Regions from separate parts of the Lysinibacillus sp. FSL K6-0102 genome, predicted to be linked through region 1. Evidence: a T-box and tRNA genes for the amino acid it is inferred to sense, from the RefSeq annotation. Region 1 holds a T-box; the other holds one or more tRNA genes.
The links. A T-box is a leader RNA that pairs with one kind of tRNA and senses whether it is charged. The one in region 1 lies ahead of leuS (leucine--tRNA ligase), so its partner is inferred to be a tRNA-Leu.
Positions count from the first base shown of each region.

Region 2: it has a tRNA-Leu gene. The T-box ahead of leuS (leucine--tRNA ligase) is inferred to sense a tRNA for this amino acid. The anticodon was not compared.

Region 1 covers NZ_JBBOPH010000001.1:3,682,365-3,690,949, reverse strand. The annotation lists gene NYE73_RS18655 (tRNA (mnm(5)s(2)U34)-methyltransferase) at 1-157, opposite strand, end outside; gene NYE73_RS18650 (TIGR01212 family radical SAM protein) at 154-1,110, opposite strand; gene NYE73_RS18645 (MDR family MFS transporter) at 1,336-2,514, shown strand; gene NYE73_RS18640 (ArsR/SmtB family transcription factor) at 2,662-3,009, shown strand; gene NYE73_RS18635 (SulP family inorganic anion transporter) at 3,066-4,808, shown strand; T-box leader at 4,874-5,084, shown strand; gene leuS (leucine--tRNA ligase) at 5,171-7,588, shown strand; gene NYE73_RS18625 (NupC/NupG family nucleoside CNT transporter) at 7,724-8,585, opposite strand, start outside.
Region 2 covers NZ_JBBOPH010000001.1:4,080,764-4,089,348, forward strand. The annotation lists gene NYE73_RS20745 (hypothetical protein) at 1-204, opposite strand, end outside; gene NYE73_RS20750 (asparagine synthase-related protein) at 280-2,007, opposite strand; gene NYE73_RS20755 (lasso peptide biosynthesis B2 protein) at 2,004-2,426, opposite strand; gene NYE73_RS20760 (PqqD family protein) at 2,419-2,679, opposite strand; tRNA gene NYE73_RS20765 (tRNA-Leu) at 3,572-3,652, opposite strand; tRNA gene NYE73_RS20770 (tRNA-Cys) at 3,700-3,773, opposite strand; tRNA gene NYE73_RS20775 (tRNA-Gly) at 3,782-3,856, opposite strand; tRNA gene NYE73_RS20780 (tRNA-Gln) at 3,862-3,936, opposite strand; tRNA gene NYE73_RS20785 (tRNA-His) at 3,941-4,016, opposite strand; tRNA gene NYE73_RS20790 (tRNA-His) at 4,052-4,127, opposite strand; tRNA gene NYE73_RS20795 (tRNA-Trp) at 4,140-4,213, opposite strand; tRNA gene NYE73_RS20800 (tRNA-Tyr) at 4,227-4,310, opposite strand; tRNA gene NYE73_RS20805 (tRNA-Thr) at 4,320-4,395, opposite strand; tRNA gene NYE73_RS20810 (tRNA-Phe) at 4,409-4,481, opposite strand; tRNA gene NYE73_RS20815 (tRNA-Asp) at 4,497-4,572, opposite strand; tRNA gene NYE73_RS20820 (tRNA-Met) at 4,576-4,650, opposite strand; tRNA gene NYE73_RS20825 (tRNA-Val) at 4,677-4,752, opposite strand; tRNA gene NYE73_RS20830 (tRNA-Glu) at 4,768-4,842, opposite strand; tRNA gene NYE73_RS20835 (tRNA-Ser) at 4,867-4,958, opposite strand; tRNA gene NYE73_RS20840 (tRNA-Asn) at 4,964-5,040, opposite strand; rRNA gene rrf (5S ribosomal RNA) at 5,057-5,172, opposite strand; rRNA gene NYE73_RS20850 (23S ribosomal RNA) at 5,285-8,212, opposite strand; rRNA gene NYE73_RS20855 (16S ribosomal RNA) at 8,395-8,585, opposite strand, start outside.

The sequences.
Region 1 (8,585 bases):
CATCAAAGGCATAAACTTGCCCTTCATCCCCAACAAGCTGTGCCAGAAACAATGTGTCATGGCCGTTTCCAGCAGTTGCATCAACAACTGTATCTCCCTCTTTTATATTATCTTTTAATAACTGCTGGGCATATTGTAAAACGCGTTGTAGTATCATTTCATAACCTCTGCCTTATACAACTTCCCTTGCCAACTACCACGACGTTCAAGCTCAGCATCAATGCCATTCAGTACTTCCCATTTATTTACACTCCACATGGGTCCAATCATTAAATCAATCGGTCCATCACCTGTAATACGATGAATGACCATCTCTGGTGGTAAAATTTCTAATTGGTCTGCTACTAGTTTTGTATATACATCTTGATCTAAAAATTCTAGCATACCTTTTTCATATTGCTTCACCATAGGCGTTCCTTTTAATAGATGAAGTAAGTGGATTTTAATGCCTTGGACATCTAATTGTGCAACTGCTCGTGCCGTTTCCATCATCATGTCATAGTCTTCGAGAGGCAATCCGTTAATGATATGTGAGCAAACACGAATGCCATGCTTACGCAATTTTTCAACGCCTTCCACATACGTTGCATAATCATGGGCACGATTAATAAGATTAGCCGTTTTCTCATGCACCGTTTGTAGACCGAGCTCAATCCATAAATACGTCCGCTCATTTAGCTCTGCTAAATATTCGACAACATCATCGGGTAAACAGTCAGGACGAGTAGCAATAGAAAGACCTACTACACCTTCTTGCGCTAAAGCTGCTTCAAATTTTTCTTTTAAAACTGGCAAAGGGGCATGTGTATTTGTGTAGGCTTGGAAATAGGCCATGTATTTGCCATCCTTCCATTTCTGGTGCATTTTGTCTCGGATTTCAGCAAATTGAACATCAATTGGATCTACCTTATTACCAGCAAAATCACCAGAACCTGCAGCACTGCAAAATGTACAGCCACCGAAAGCAACTGTGCCGTCGCGGTTAGGGCAATCAAATCCTGCATCTAATGCCACTTTAAATACTTTATGACCAAATTGGTCACGTAAATAGCGATTCCATGTATAGTATCTTTTCCCCTCTGAAGGAAAAGGAAAATTCGTCTCTGTCATTTATTTCACTCCTCTAACGCTCTATTCTATCATGTGCATTTCGTTCCGTCATGGGGTAAGGGTAATATCATGATTTGGATAAAGAAAAATGGAAAGGAACAAAACTAAATACGATTGAAAATAGGATAGAAGTCTTGTAAAAAAGGTAAAATTATTTTCCTTGTACTTTTAAGTATTTCAGCATACACTAACTATTTAGAGAAGCGAAATAATGGAGGTCATCCTATGCCAAAACGTGTTTGGTTTTTAATTATCGGAATGCTTGTGAACACAACAGGCAACTCTTTTTTATGGCCTTTGAATGCCATTTATATGCATGATTATTTAGGCAAATCTTTAGCTATGGCTGGTTTTGTCTTAATGCTGAATTCTGCTGCTGGAGTATTAGGTAATCTATTAGGTGGTTACTTATTTGATAGAATTGGTGGCTATAAAGCTATTATGCTTGGTATCCTGTTAACGATTGCTTCATTAATTGGCTTAACAATTTGGCACGGTTGGCCACATTATGTGTGGTTTTTAACGATACTAGGCTTTAGTGGGGGCATTGTTTTCCCAGGTATGTTTGCCTTAGCTGGGGCTGCCTGGCCAGAAGGTGGACGTAAGGCTTTTAATACTATCTATTTAGCACAAAATGTCGGTGTTGCCGTAGGTCCTGCCCTTGCAGGTATAGTGGCAGATTATCAATTTGACTATGTGTTTAAAGTGAATTTAGGTATGTATATTTTATTCTTTTTCATTGCCTTATTTACATTTAAGCGTTTGGAGGCGGGCAGTATTGCACCTAAAAATGTCTTGAGCGAAAGTAAGCGAATCGTAAACAAGGCACCTTTCTATGCTTTGTTAATAATTAGTGCATCCTCCGTTTTATGCTGGCTAGCATATTCTCAATGGAGTGCAACCATTTCATCTTATACACAAGATTTAGGATTGGGATTAAAGCAATATAGCTTACTTTGGACAATCAACGGTCTTCTAATTGTCATTGGGCAACCACTCATTGCACCGCTCGTAAAGCGGTGGGAACACAATTTAAAGCGTCAGTTAGTATTTGGTGTAACGCTGATTGCACTTTCCTTTGGTATTATTGCCTTTGCAAACGATTTTAAAATGTTTGGAGCAGCGATGCTTGTCTTAACATTTGGTGAAATGTTTTATACGCCTGCATTACCAACGATTGCTAATCAACTGGCACCAAAAGGTCGTCAAGGATTCTATCAAGGGATTATCAATAGTGCTGCTACTGGAGGACGGATGATTGGTCCACTATTTGGTGGTATTATGGTAGATCAATTTGGCATGATTCCTCTCGTTTTAACATTGGTGGTCATCGTACTATTGGCGATTATTCCATGTTTAACATACGATTATCCTTTAAAGAAGAACAAAATAGTAGCAGATTAATAATGTCGCACTGAAAGGAGCAAAAACGAGTGTTAAGCACTTGTTTTTGTTCTTTTTTTAATAGTAGATATTGAAAAAATGTTGTAACAGGATTACAATCATACATATTCAAATATTTGAATATGTAGTTATATGGAGGGGTTTTTTATGGACGAGGGCTTACAACAGTTTAAAGCGGATTTTTTCAAAGCATTAGCACATCCGTTACGCATCAGAATACTTGAACTCCTTGTAGATGGACAGAAAAGTGTCAATGAGATTCAAGATTGCTTAGAGAAAGAGGGTTCTGCCGTTTCTCAGCAATTAAGTGTATTGCGTGCTAAAAATATTGTTTATGGCGTGAAGGAAGGAAAAAAAGTTTATTATTCTTTAAGTGACCCAATGATTGGTGCATTACTTGGGGTGGCAAAGGATATTTTTAATAACCATTTGGTTAATACCATTTCGAGATTAGAGGAAATGACAAGTAATGAAGGTGACGAAGAGAATAAGTAAATCAATGATGATGAAAAATTGGGCTTTGCTTATTATTTCGAAGGGAAGATTTATCTATGAAGTCACTGTTTACAGGACGCTTTGAAGGATATTCAGTTCAACATGTAAAGAAGGATTTATTGTCAGGGGTTATTGTGGGAATCGTTGCTATTCCACTTGCCATGTCCTTTGCCATAGCATCGGGTGTGAAACCTGAATATGGGATTTATACGGCTTGCATTGCAGGTATTCTTATTTCTCTCTTTGGAGGTTCTAAATATCAAATAGGTGGGCCTACGGGGGCGTTTGTGCCAATTCTATTGGGGATTGTTCTTACCTATGGCTATGAAGATTTATTACTTGCGGGTTTAATGGCAGGGGTATTGCTTTGTGTCATGGGCTTTTTTAAGTTAGGGACTTTAATTAAGTTTATTCCACGTCCTGTAACAGTTGGTTTTACAGCAGGGATAGCAGTGATTATTTTTACAGGTCAAATCGCTAACTTTCTAGGGCTCACAAATGTTAAAAGGCATGAATATTTTATCGCCAACATACAGGAAATCATTAAGCAGCTTGGTACGACAAATACGTATAGTATTCTTACTGCTGTCGTATGCTTGGCGACAATAATGATAACTCCAAAGTTTTTTCCAAAGGTTCCAGGAGCATTAGCGGGTATCGTTGTCTCTACACTTTTGGCAACTTTCTTCTTTTCAGGACAAGTTGCTACCATTGCAACGGCTTATGGGCAAATTCCTAATACATTACCTCATTTCGCCTTACCGAACATCACGCTCGAACGATTACAACAACTTATTGGCCCAGCGTTTGTCATTGCAATGCTAGGTGGTATTGAGTCTCTATTATCGGCAGTTGTGGCGGATGGGATGACAAATAGTAAGCATAACAGTAATCGTGAGTTAATTGGTCAGGGGATTGCTAATATTGTGACGCCTTTATTCGGTGGTATTCCAGCAACAGGCGCCATTGCACGCACAGCGACCAATATCAAAACAGGCGCAGTATCTCCTATGTCTGGTATCATTCATGGTGTGTTTGTTTTAATCACATTATTGTTATTAGCTCCATATGCATCTCATATTCCGTTAGCAAGCATGGCTCCGGTATTGATGGTCGTAGCTTGGAATATGAGTGAGCGACATCATTTTTCACATATCGCAAAATTAAAATCAGGCGACTCACTGGTATTATTGATTACCTTTTTATTAACGGTATTCACTAGTCTTACATTAGCAGTTGAGGTAGGGCTTGTGCTGGCTGTGCTATTATTTGCGAAACGCATGAGTGAAAAGCTTGTTGTTACAAAAGTACTTCCAGATCATTCAAATAAAAGTGAAAAGGTACAGCCACATGTAGTGCATCAGCAGCATGATTGCCCGCAAATTAGTATGTACACAATTGAAGGGCCGTTGTTTTTTGGTGCTGCACAAATGTTTGAACAAACGATTGAAAGTACTTTGCATCAGCAACCAAGAGTTTTGATATTACGGATGGGGAAAGTGCCCTTTATGGATTCTACTGGAGAAGCATATTTTAGTAATATCATTGAAAATTATACAGCACAGGGCGGTACTATTTTGGTAACGGGTGTGCAAGGAGATTTAAAGGATGCTCTTCAGCACAATGGACTTTACGATAAAATAGGCGCGCAGCATTTTTTTCAGCATACTGGAGAAGCGATTACAAAAGCTTTCCATTATTTAAACGTCAATCAATGTATTGGTTGTCAGCACTTTGCTTTTCATGAATGTCAGGATTTATCAAAGTCTAAGGAAGAAAAGGATTTAATTGTTCAGTAATGGGTAAGCTGTAAACAAAGGCTTGTGCTTTTCAATACTTTCCATTAGAATAAATGCAATATCATGTAAAGACTGTGATGAGGAATAGTAGATTTGTGGTTCTTTTTAGAGAGCTAGCGGTTGGTGGGAGCTAGTAAGAATGCAAGTTGAACTCGCCTTCTGAGTCTGCCCGCGTGAAACAGCGTGTGTCGTTTCTTCCGCGTTAAGGAAGCTTGAGCCGAGTGTAATCACTAATTTGGGTGGTACCGCGGGAGTACAAATTCTCTCGTCCCTTCTATAAGAAAGGGGCGAGTTTTTTTATTTTTTAAATATTTTGTCAATTATGATGGAGAGCAGCACGATCAATCGAAGGAGGAAAAAAAATGAGTTTTAATCATGAACAAATTGAAAAAAAGTGGCAGCAATATTGGGCTGATAACAAAACATTTAAAACTGAAAATGAAACAGCGAAGCCTAAATTCTTTGCTTTAGATATGTTCCCTTATCCATCTGGCGCAGGACTACATGTAGGCCATCCAGAGGGATATACGGCAACTGATATTCTATCACGCTTTAAACGTATGCAAGGCTATAATGTACTTCATCCAATGGGCTGGGATGCTTTTGGTTTACCAGCTGAGCAATATGCACTTGATACAGGGAATGATCCAGCTGAATTTACAGCTAAAAATATTGCGACATTTAAACGTCAAATTCAAGAGCTAGGCTTCAGCTATGATTGGGATCGCGAAATTAACACAACTGATCCAGAGTATTATAAATGGACACAATGGATTTTTATCCAGCTTTATAAGAAAGGTTTAGCTTATGTAGATGAAGTAGCTGTTAACTGGTGTCCAGCACTTGGCACGGTATTAGCTAACGAAGAAGTAATTGATGGGAAATCAGAGCGTGGTGGTCATCCAGTAGAACGCAGACCAATGAAGCAGTGGATGCTTAAAATTACAGCCTATGCTGATCGTTTAATCGATGACTTAGAAGAAGTTGATTGGCCTGAATCTATTAAAGATATGCAACGCAATTGGATTGGCCGTTCAGAAGGGGCAGAAGTGACATTTGCCATTGACGGTTCAGATCAAAACTTCACAGTTTTCACAACACGTCCTGATACATTGTTTGGTGCTACATACTGTGTGCTTGCACCAGAGCATAAATTAGTGGAACAAATTACAACAGCTGACCAACGCCAAGCTGTTGAGGCTTATTTAGAGAAAGTTAAAATGAAATCTGACTTAGAGCGTACAGATTTAGCGAAAGAAAAAACAGGTGTATTTACAGGTGCTTATGCAGTGAATCCGATTAACGGTAAAAAAGTGCCGATTTGGATTGCTGACTATGTGTTAGTGTCTTATGGTACAGGTGCTATTATGGCGGTGCCAGCACATGATGAACGTGACTATGAATTCGCAACTGAATTTGGCTTAGACATCGTTCCTGTACTTGAAGGTGGAGACATTAGCAAAGAAGCATTTACAGGTGATGGTCAACATATTAACTCTGAATTCCTGAATGGCTTAAATAAAGCAGATGGCATTGCAAAAGCCATTGAATGGTTAGCGGAAAAAGGTGTAGGGGAGAAGAAAATTTCTTATCGTCTACGTGACTGGTTATTCTCCCGTCAGCGTTATTGGGGTGAACCAATTCCAATGATTCATTGGGAAGATGGCACGATTACGCCAGTTCCAGAATCAGAATTACCTTTAATGCTACCAAAAACAGATAATATCCGTCCATCAGGTACTGGTGAATCACCATTAGCAAATATTGAAGAATGGGTAAATGTTGTCGATCCAGAGACAGGTAAAAAAGGACGTCGTGAAACAAATACAATGCCGCAGTGGGCAGGTTCGAGCTGGTACTTCCTACGCTATATCGACCCTACAAATACAGAGGCGATTGCAGACCCAGAGTTACTAAAACGTTGGTTACCTGTTGATATTTATATTGGTGGTGCGGAGCATGCTGTATTACATTTACTATACGCTCGCTTCTGGCATAAAGTTCTCTATGATTTAGGCGTTGTCCATACAAAAGAGCCATTCCAAAAATTATTTAACCAGGGAATGATTCTAGGTGAAGGTAACGAGAAAATGTCTAAATCTAAGGGCAATGTTGTCAACCCAGATGAAATCATTACGTCACATGGTGCCGATACATTACGTTTATATGAAATGTTCATGGGCCCACTAGAGGCTTCTGTTGCATGGTCTACAAATGGTTTAGATGGAGCACGTCGCTTCTTAGACCGTATCTGGCGTCTATTTGTCAGTGAAGAAGATGGCGCAATTTCAGCAAAAATTCAAGTGTCTAACGATCAATCACTTGAAAAATCATACCACCAAACAGTGAAAAAAGTGACAGAGGATTATGAAGGCATCCGCTTTAACACAGCTATTTCACAAATGATGGTCTTTATTAATGATTGCTATAAAGCTGATGTGATTCCAACGACTTATGCTGAAGGCTTTGTGAAAATGCTAGCTCCAATCGCTCCACATATTGCAGAAGAACTATGGCAACTATTAGGACACGATTCAACTCTTTCATATGAGCAATGGCCAACATATGATGAAGCAAAGCTTGTGGATGATGAAGTAGAAATTGCTGTACAAGTTGCTGGTAAAGTTCGTGCTAAGATCGTCGTAGCAAAAGATGCTTCAAAAGAGGATATTGAAAAAGTAGCACTTGCTGATGAAAAGGTTCAAGAATACATGGCAGGAAAGAGCTTAGTGAAAATCATCGTTATTCCAGGCAAACTTGTCAATATTGTCGTAAAATAAAGAGATATAAAGTAAAAATGTACATTACTAAATTCAATTTTAGTAATGTACATTTTTTAATTTAGAGCTTAAGCAATAAAATAAGGACTGCACCCATCTAACTGAGTGCAGTTCAATAAATAGCTCCTGATACAATTAAATAATCAATCCCACAATAATAGCTGTTAGGATACTTACGAGTGTAGCACCGTACAACAACTTTAGTCCAAATCGAGCAACGACATTCCCTTGCCTTTCATTCAAACCTTTTACAGCTCCCGAAATGATCCCGATTGATGAAAAGTTGGCAAAAGATACGAGGAATACAGAAATAATACCTAATGTACGTTCACTCATGGACTCGGCAACATCGCCAAGGTTAATCATAGCAACAAATTCGTTTGTTACTAATTTGGTTGCCATAATACCGCCAGCAGCCACAGCATCTGCCCATGGGATACCCATTAGGAAAGCGATTGGCGCAAAGATATAGCCTAATATTTCTTGGAAAGATATACCGATAATCATATCGAATAATGAATTGATTAAATCCATTAATGCTACGAAACCAATAAGCATTGCCCCAACAATGATGGCTACTTTAAAGCCATCCATAATATATTCGCCAATCATTTGAAAGAACGCTTGCTTCTGTTCATCTTCAATTGTTAAGATATCTTCTTTTTCATCCACAGTATATGGATTAATGATGGAAACAATAATAAATCCACCAAACAGGTTTAATACAATGGCCGTAACAACATACTTTGGCTCAATCATCGTCATATAAGCTCCAACTACTGACATCGAAACAGTCGACATAGCAGAAGCGCATAATGTATACATACGTTGTGGTGCAATCTTATCTAATTGCTTTTTAACAGTTATGAACACTTCGGATTGACCTACCATAGCGGAAGCAACAGCATTATAGGATTCCAATTTCCCCATGCCACTTACTTTACTTAAAAATAAACCTACCCATTTCATCAGAAAAGGAAGAATTTTAAAATGCTGC
Region 2 (8,585 bases), 400 kb from region 1:
TTCAGTCTTACAAACGTAACATATATTTACAACTCCAGGACCATAACATGGTTCGGTTCTATATTTACGTCTTCTATAACTACCTTTTACAGCACCTGTTTCATCAAAAAATGGCAATTCTTTACCCCAGCCACATTGACCTTTAATGATTTCCGAACTATTTCCACTATCTAAAAGCATTGGTTTGCTATATGTCATTAACATAATTATTTCCTCCTGCAACCCTTAGAAATAGCACAATACACCTACACTAACAGCCTCCTTATTAATATTGATTCATTACACTTCTTGCATAATCCATACTTCAATGGAGAACAGTAATAAAAAAGCCTCATCTATCAACAAACCATTTCTCCACTTATATAAATTTTCTTCCCAAAACTCTTCGGAACAAAGACCTAACTTTGAGACAACTAAAGGTGACTTTACATTAGAATAAATTGAATTCCAATTTTTCCTTATACTCTTTAATGTATGAGCAATGTGTGATGTTTTATTTATACGCAGTCGAATACTGTCAGGTAACTTATTTTTCTGAGAGTCTCTTAAAATTTTTTTCGTGTAGAAAGGATCAAAGAGAATATGACTAGGGATTTTAATCATAAAAGAAATTAACTCCCTATCTAAAAAAGGATGTTTTATATCCACACCATAAAAGCCACCTATCGCCCTATCCATATAATGATTGGCTTTTGCATTTAACATTTGATGCAATAAATTTCTAGCATGATTCCGTTTATTTTTAGTTGTTCTACTAAAAGGATGTGGTTGAATGATGTACTCACGTAATCCTTTAAAAGCAGACATATTTGTATACATACAATATTTAGTTAAATCGCCGAACATATCCTTTATTTTTCCTTCTCTAACGTAATCTCTTAATAAATACGGCGGATTCGTTAAAAGTTGGTCACCACCATAACCTGTTAGGATACTATATGTATTATTGTTCACACTTGACTCTATTAAGGGAGAAATAAATTCACATGTAGGAGCAGTAGCATACGGTTCGTCAAAACGTAATATATTATTCCGAAGATCTTCATACATCAATACTGAATCATAATTTAGAAAAGTACCTTTAGAATTATATTGTTCTAATAATTCCGTTATATATGCACTTTCATCGCATTCCTTTAATTCATCAAAAACAACGCTTACCGAATTAATTTCTCCGTATCTATGCCCCAATCGTTTTGACACATTAAAAATAGTAGTTGAGTCTAAGCCACCGCTTAATAACACCGTATTTCGCTCGCTTTTCCGTACTCTCCTCAAAACTGCTTTGTTCAAAATACTTTCGAATTCTTCAATTAACGCTTTCCGATTTATAGTTGTCTCCTTCATCATCCATTTATCAGAAAATAATTCATCATAATTCACATAGTTTATTAGGTTAATTTCCTTATTTTCATAAACAAACATATTCCCACTCGGTAAACGCAAGATCTCTTTATATGGCGTTAAATAGGAATCAACAATTCCTTTTGCATTTAGATATTCTTGAAAGTAAACACCGTTCAACTCAGGTGTATTTAGATAACTTTTCAATAGAAAGATATCGCTCGCAACTACTAATTTTGTATCGGTTTTTAAATAAAAGAGCCTTTTTACCCCCAAGGTATCTCTACAGGCCATTAATGTTAAATTCTTTTTATCAAATAGAACAAATGAAAACTCGCCATCTAAACGCTTCACAAAATCCAAACCAAATGTGTTATAAAGGGAAATTAAATTAGTGAGTAATTCTTGCTCAGTCCAATCAACATTTTCATATACACCATGATTCAAAATATTGTATATCACAATGTCTCCCACTATTAATACATCATTATTTTCAAAAAACACATATGGGGTCGTATTTTGAGCATATGCTGCTTTCAAAACAAAGTTCTGTGAGGATGTGTTGAAATAATTTACTTTTGATTTACTGTTGATCTTAAGATGTCCATTTTTATCCACTTCTCCCTCCGAATTATACATAAATTCAAACACATACCAATTCACCTAAGTTCAACTCCCTTCATATACGAGTTTGAATCTATAATCACTTTCAACGAATCAAGATTTTCCATTTCTTCAAATAGATTGTGGCCCTGATATTGAATCCAGGCATGTGCCTCTAAGGGAAATTTTTTTATCCCTATTACCATGTTTACTGGTATACCATACTTAGATTGAAGTATCTTATAACCAATTAACGTTTTGTGTATACAATCTGCTTTCCTAGGATACCAACAGCAAACTTGGTCTAAAAGAATAAACCACTCCAAAATCTCTTCAGAATTCTCCTCAGTAAAAATCTCTTTAGAACCCTCTATAGTATATTTTTTTATATAGCGTCTAAAGACTTCATCAAAACCTTTTCTCCGTATTTGGAAATCTAAAAATATTAATTCTTTGTATAAATATAAAATATTATACAAATTTAATTAAACCTCCTTTTGACAACGAATTTAAAAATCCATCTAAATCCTTTTGAATAATTAAAATATCTTCATTTGTCCTTTTAGCTATTAATTTGGAAATATCAGAGACTATTGGTGTTTTATCAAACTCTTCCCAAATAAATGAACTAAATTTATCTAGTGCGTAAATTTGATTCGTATAAATATTAATAATTAGATATTCATCCTCTTCTTTATAGGAAAGAAGATACTTTGATTTTTTTACACGCATCCCTTTTACCACTTCCTCCTCTTTTACATTGTGAACAATCCTTTAATACTGTTCCTGTATTACTACTATACACAGTCATAAGCTCTAACAGTCTCTTTACTCTTATCATCTTCTTTCTTCCACATAACCGTATTTTTTCTACTTACTCCATTACGTTTATGATTATATAAATGTAGTGGAGTAAAATGACAACTCTTGTGCTATCGATTACATCCACATCAAGTCCATCACTCAACACATATATAAAAACTGCACCTTCTAGTTGATTGTTAACTTTCAATCAACTAGAAGATGCAACTCGTAGGGTTTTATTGGTCCATGAAAGATCTTAAAAATAGAAATCTAAAAATCAATGTATAAAAGAAAATATTCTCTCTCCACCAAAGTTCAAAAAATTATTGATGTTGAAACAGATGTCTTTGTCTTTTACCTAAAATCTATAGGATAAACCTATTCTTTTCAGGCGTCTAAAATGGCACAACCTTTATAGAAAAATATTGTAAAGATATTTATTACCCTCTAAAGCCCTGTAAAATTTGTAAAACAAATTTACCTGTTTTACATAAACATAACTGCTTAGTCTATCATAGCGAACGTTCTGACACACAATGTTTTATCACATAAAAAAACAAGAATGCTAATATAAACATTCTTGTTTTAATTATGTTTCTAATGATTCCTTTGGAGATTCAAACCCATGAGTAACTTCTACGTTAAAACTCATACTATTCTCTTCCAATGAATTTTCTATACTTTTTTTATTCTCGTTGACCTTTTCTTCAAAAAGAATCCTTCTCTTTCTAAACCTGTTGCAATTCCCCTAATATAAAAAGCTCATAAACCCTGTTATATCAAGATTTATGAGCTTTCTTAATTTTTATTAATTTGATGATACCGGTGGTCGGGGTCGAACCGACACTCCAAAGGAACACGATTTTGAGTCGTGCGCGTCTGCCAATTCCGCCACACCGGCATAATGGAGATAAAAAAAATCGGATAAACCGATTAACAGTTAAAATATGGAGGCGGCAACCGGATTTGAACCGGTGATAAGGGTGTTGCAGACCCGTGCCTTACCACTTGGCTATGCCGCCGTCATACATGGAGCGGAAGACGAGGTTCGAACTCGCGACCCCCACCTTGGCAAGGTGGTGTTCTACCACTGAACTACTTCCGCAAAAATGGCTGGGGTACTAGGATTCGAACCTAGGCATGACGGAATCAAAATCCGTTGCCTTACCGCTTGGCTATACCCCAACAATGGGGCGACTGATGGGAATCGAACCCACGAATGCCGGAACCACAATCCGGTGCGTTAACCACTTCGCCACAATCGCCATTGTATTATGATGTTTATTAATTTTATATTAGATGGGGCGACTGATGGGAATCGAACCCACGAATGCCGGAACCACAATCCGGTGCGTTAACCACTTCGCCACAATCGCCATAAAATTAATTGGCAGGGGCAGTAGGAATCGAACCCACACCAAAGGTTTTGGAGACCTCTATTCTACCGTTGAACTATGCCCCTAAAATAATAAAACTGGTGGAGGGGGACGGATTCGAACCGCCGAACCCTAAGGAGCGGATTTACAGTCCGCCGCGTTTAGCCACTTCGCTACCCCTCCGGGAAAATCTGGTGCCGGCTATAGGAATCGAACCCACGACCTACTGATTACAAGTCAGTTGCTCTACCTGCTGAGCTAAACCGGCAAAAAAAACAAGATGGGTCAGGACGGAATCGAACCGCCGACACTTAGAGCTTCAATCTAATGCTCTACCAACTGAGCTACTGACCCATATTTTAAAATAAATGGCGGTCCCGACCGGGATCGAACCGGCGATCTCCTGCGTGACAGGCAGGCATGTTAACCGCTACACCACGGGACCATTTGGTTGCGGGGGCTGGATTTGAACCAACGACCTTCGGGTTATGAGCCCGACGAGCTACCACTGCTCCACCCCGCGATAATACTATAATGTTGTAAAAATAATGGTGGAGGATGACGGGCTCGAACCGCCGACCCTCTGCTTGTAAGGCAGATGCTCTCCCAGCTGAGCTAATCCTCCATCTGGGTATTGAATTGGTGACCCCTACGGGATTCGAACCCGTGTTACCGCCGTGAAAGGGCGGTGTCTTAACCACTTGACCAAGGGGCCATCGTTTGGAACACATCAAAGTGCTGGCGGAGAGTAAGGGATTTGAACCCTTGAGACAGTGTTAACCGCCTACACGATTTCCAATCGTGCTCCTTCGGCCACTCGGACAACTCTCCAAGAATGGCTCCGAAGGCAGGACTCGAACCTGCGACAACCTGATTAACAGTCAGGTGCTACTACCAACTGAGCTACTTCGGAATAATTTTAGTATATAGCCTAGCGACGTCCTACTCTCACAGGGGGAAGCCCCCAACTACCATCGGCGCTAAAGAGCTTAACTTCCGTGTTCGGTATGGGAACGGGTGTGACCTCTTTGCCATCATCACTAGACTATTTGAAAGACAATACTTATTATAACATATATTATAAAAATTACAAGTATATTCTAATATTTTATTCTTTCAAAACTGGATAAACGGTGCATTGAATGTTTCAAACTTTTTTGGTTAAGTCCTCGATCGATTAGTATTCGTCAGCTCCATGTGTCACCACACTTCCACCTCGAACCTATCTACCTCATCGTCTTTGAGGGATCTTACTTACTTGCGTAATGGGAAATCTCATCTTGAGGGGGGCTTCATGCTTAGATGCTTTCAGCACTTATCCCGTCCACACATAGCTACCCAGCGATGCCTTTGGCAAGACAACTGGTACACCAGCGGTGTGTCCATCCCGGTCCTCTCGTACTAAGGACAGCTCCTCTCAAATTTCCTACGCCCACGACGGATAGGGACCGAACTGTCTCACGACGTTCTGAACCCAGCTCGCGTACCGCTTTAATGGGCGAACAGCCCAACCCTTGGGACCGACTACAGCCCCAGGATGCGATGAGCCGACATCGAGGTGCCAAACCTCCCCGTCGATGTGGACTCTTGGGGGAGATAAGCCTGTTATCCCCGGGGTAGCTTTTATCCGTTGAGCGATGGCCCTTCCATGCGGAACCACCGGATCACTAAGCCCGTCTTTCGACCCTGCTCGACTTGTAGGTCTCGCAGTCAAGCTCCCTTGTGCCTTTACACTCTACGAATGATTTCCAACCATTCTGAGGGAACCTTTGGGCGCCTCCGTTACCTTTTAGGAGGCGACCGCCCCAGTCAAACTGTCCGCCTGACACTGTCTCCTGCCCCGCTAAGGGGCATGGGTTAGAATTTCAATACAACCAGGGTAGTATCCCACCGACGCCTCCTTCGAAGCTGGCGCTCCGAGATCTCTGGCTCCTACCTATCCTGTACAAGTTGTACCAAAATTCAATATCAGGCTACAGTAAAGCTCCACGGGGTCTTTCCGTCCTGTCGCGGGTAACCTGCATCTTCACAGGTACTATAATTTCACCGAGTCTCTCGTTGAGACAGTGCCCAGATCGTTACGCCTTTCGTGCGGGTCGGAACTTACCCGACAAGGAATTTCGCTACCTTAGGACCGTTATAGTTACGGCCGCCGTTTACTGGGGCTTCAATTCGCAGCTTCGCTTGCGCTAACCACTCCTCTTAACCTTCCAGCACCGGGCAGGCGTCAGCCCCTATACGTCACCTTACGGTTTTGCAGAGACCTGTGTTTTTGCTAAACAGTCGCCTGGGCCTATTCACTGCGGCTCTCATGCGCTTGCACGCTCAAGAGCACCCCTTCTCCCGAAGTTACGGGGTCATTTTGCCGAGTTCCTTAACGAGAGTTCTCTCGCACACCTTAGGATTCTCTCCTCGACTACCTGTGTCGGTTTGCGGTACGGGCACCTCTCACCTCGATAGAGGCTTTTCTTGGCAGTGTGAAATCAGGAACTTCGTCCATACGGACTCGCCATCACAGCTCAACGTTACAGTGTGCGGATTTGCCTACACACACGCCTTACTGCTTGGACGCGCACAACCAACGGCGCGCTTACCCTATCCTACTGCGTCCCCCCATTTCTCAAACGGTGAGGAGGTGGTACAGGAATATCAACCTGTTGTCCATCGCCTACGCCTATCGGCCTCGGCTTAGGTCCCGACTAACCCTGAGCGGACGAGCCTTCCTCAGGAAACCTTAGTCATACGGTGGACGGGATTCTCACCCGTCTTTCGCTACTCATACCGGCATTCTCACTTCTAAGCGCTCCACCAGTCCTTCCGATCTGACTTCAACGCACTTAGAACGCTCTCCTACCACTGACATCGTAGATGTCAATCCACAGCTTCGGTGAATCGTTTAGCCCCGATACATTTTCGGCGCAGCGTCACTCGACCAGTGAGCTATTACGCACTCTTTAAATGATGGCTGCTTCTAAGCCAACATCCTGGTTGTCTGTGCAACGCCACATCCTTTTCCACTTAACGATTACTTTGGGACCTTAGCTGGTGGTCTGGGCTGTTTCCCTTTTGACTACGGATCTTATCACTCGCAGTCTGACTCCCGTGTATAAATATCTGGCATTCGGAGTTTGTCTGAATTCGGTAAACCGGGATGGCCCCCTAGTCCAAACAGTGCTCTACCTCCAGTATTCTCATCACGAGGCTAGCCCTAAAGCTATTTCGGAGAGAACCAGCTATCTCCAAGTTCGATTGGAATTTCTCCGCTACCCACACCTCATCCCCGCACTTTTCAACGTGCGTGGGTTCGGGCCTCCAGTAAGTGTTACCTCACCTTCACCCTGGACATGGGTAGATCACCTGGTTTCGGGTCTACGACCACGTACTATTTCGCCCTATTCAGACTCGCTTTCGCTGCGGCTCCGCCTTCTAAAGCTTAACCTCGCACGTAATCGTAACTCGCCGGTTCATTCTACAAAAGGCACGCTATCACCCATTAACGGGCTCTAACTACTTGTAGGCACACGGTTTCAGGATCTCTTTCACTCCCCTTCCGGGGTGCTTTTCACCTTTCCCTCACGGTACTGGTTCACTATCGGTCACTAGGTAGTATTTAGCCTTGGGAGATGGTCCTCCCGGATTCCGACGGAATTTCACGTGTTCCGCCGTACTCAGGATCCACTCAGGAGAGAACGAACTTTCGACTACAGGGCTTTTACCTGCTCTGGCGGACCTTTCCAAGTCGCTTCATCTAACTCGCTCTTTTGTAACTCCGTATAGAGTGTCCTACAACCCCAAGAGGCAAGCCTCTTGGTTTGGGCTCTTCCCGTTTCGCTCGCCGCTACTCAGGGAATCGATTTTTCTTTCTCTTCCTCCAGGTACTTAGATGTTTCAGTTCCCTGGGTCTGCCTTCAAGACGCTATGTATTCACGTCAAGATACTACGCGATTAAACGTAGTGGGTTCCCCCATTCGGAAATCTCCGGATCAAAGCTCACTTACAGCTCCCCGAAGCATATCGGTGTTAGTGCCGTCCTTCTTCGGCTCCTAGTGCCAAGGCATTCGCCGTGCGCCCTTAATAACTTAACCAAGTTATTAAGCCTATAAAAAACTTAAAAAAATAAATGTGTTTGTTACAATTTCAATGTCGTTTTATCCAGTTTTCAAAGAACAAGTTTTGAAGTGTTTCATTCAGATAGAATGAACCTTCAAAACTGAACGCAAAACGTAATCTTACAAACCCAAGGTTTGTATTCCGAAATAATCCTTAGAAAGGAGGTGATCCAGCCGCACCTTCCGATACGGCTACCTTGTTACGACTTCACCCCAATCATCTATCCCACCTTCGGCGGCTGGCTCCAAAAGGTTACCTCACCGACTTCGGGTGTTACAAACTCTCGTGGTGTGACGGGCGGTGTGTACAAGGCCCGGGAACGTATTCACCGCGGCATGCTGATCCGCG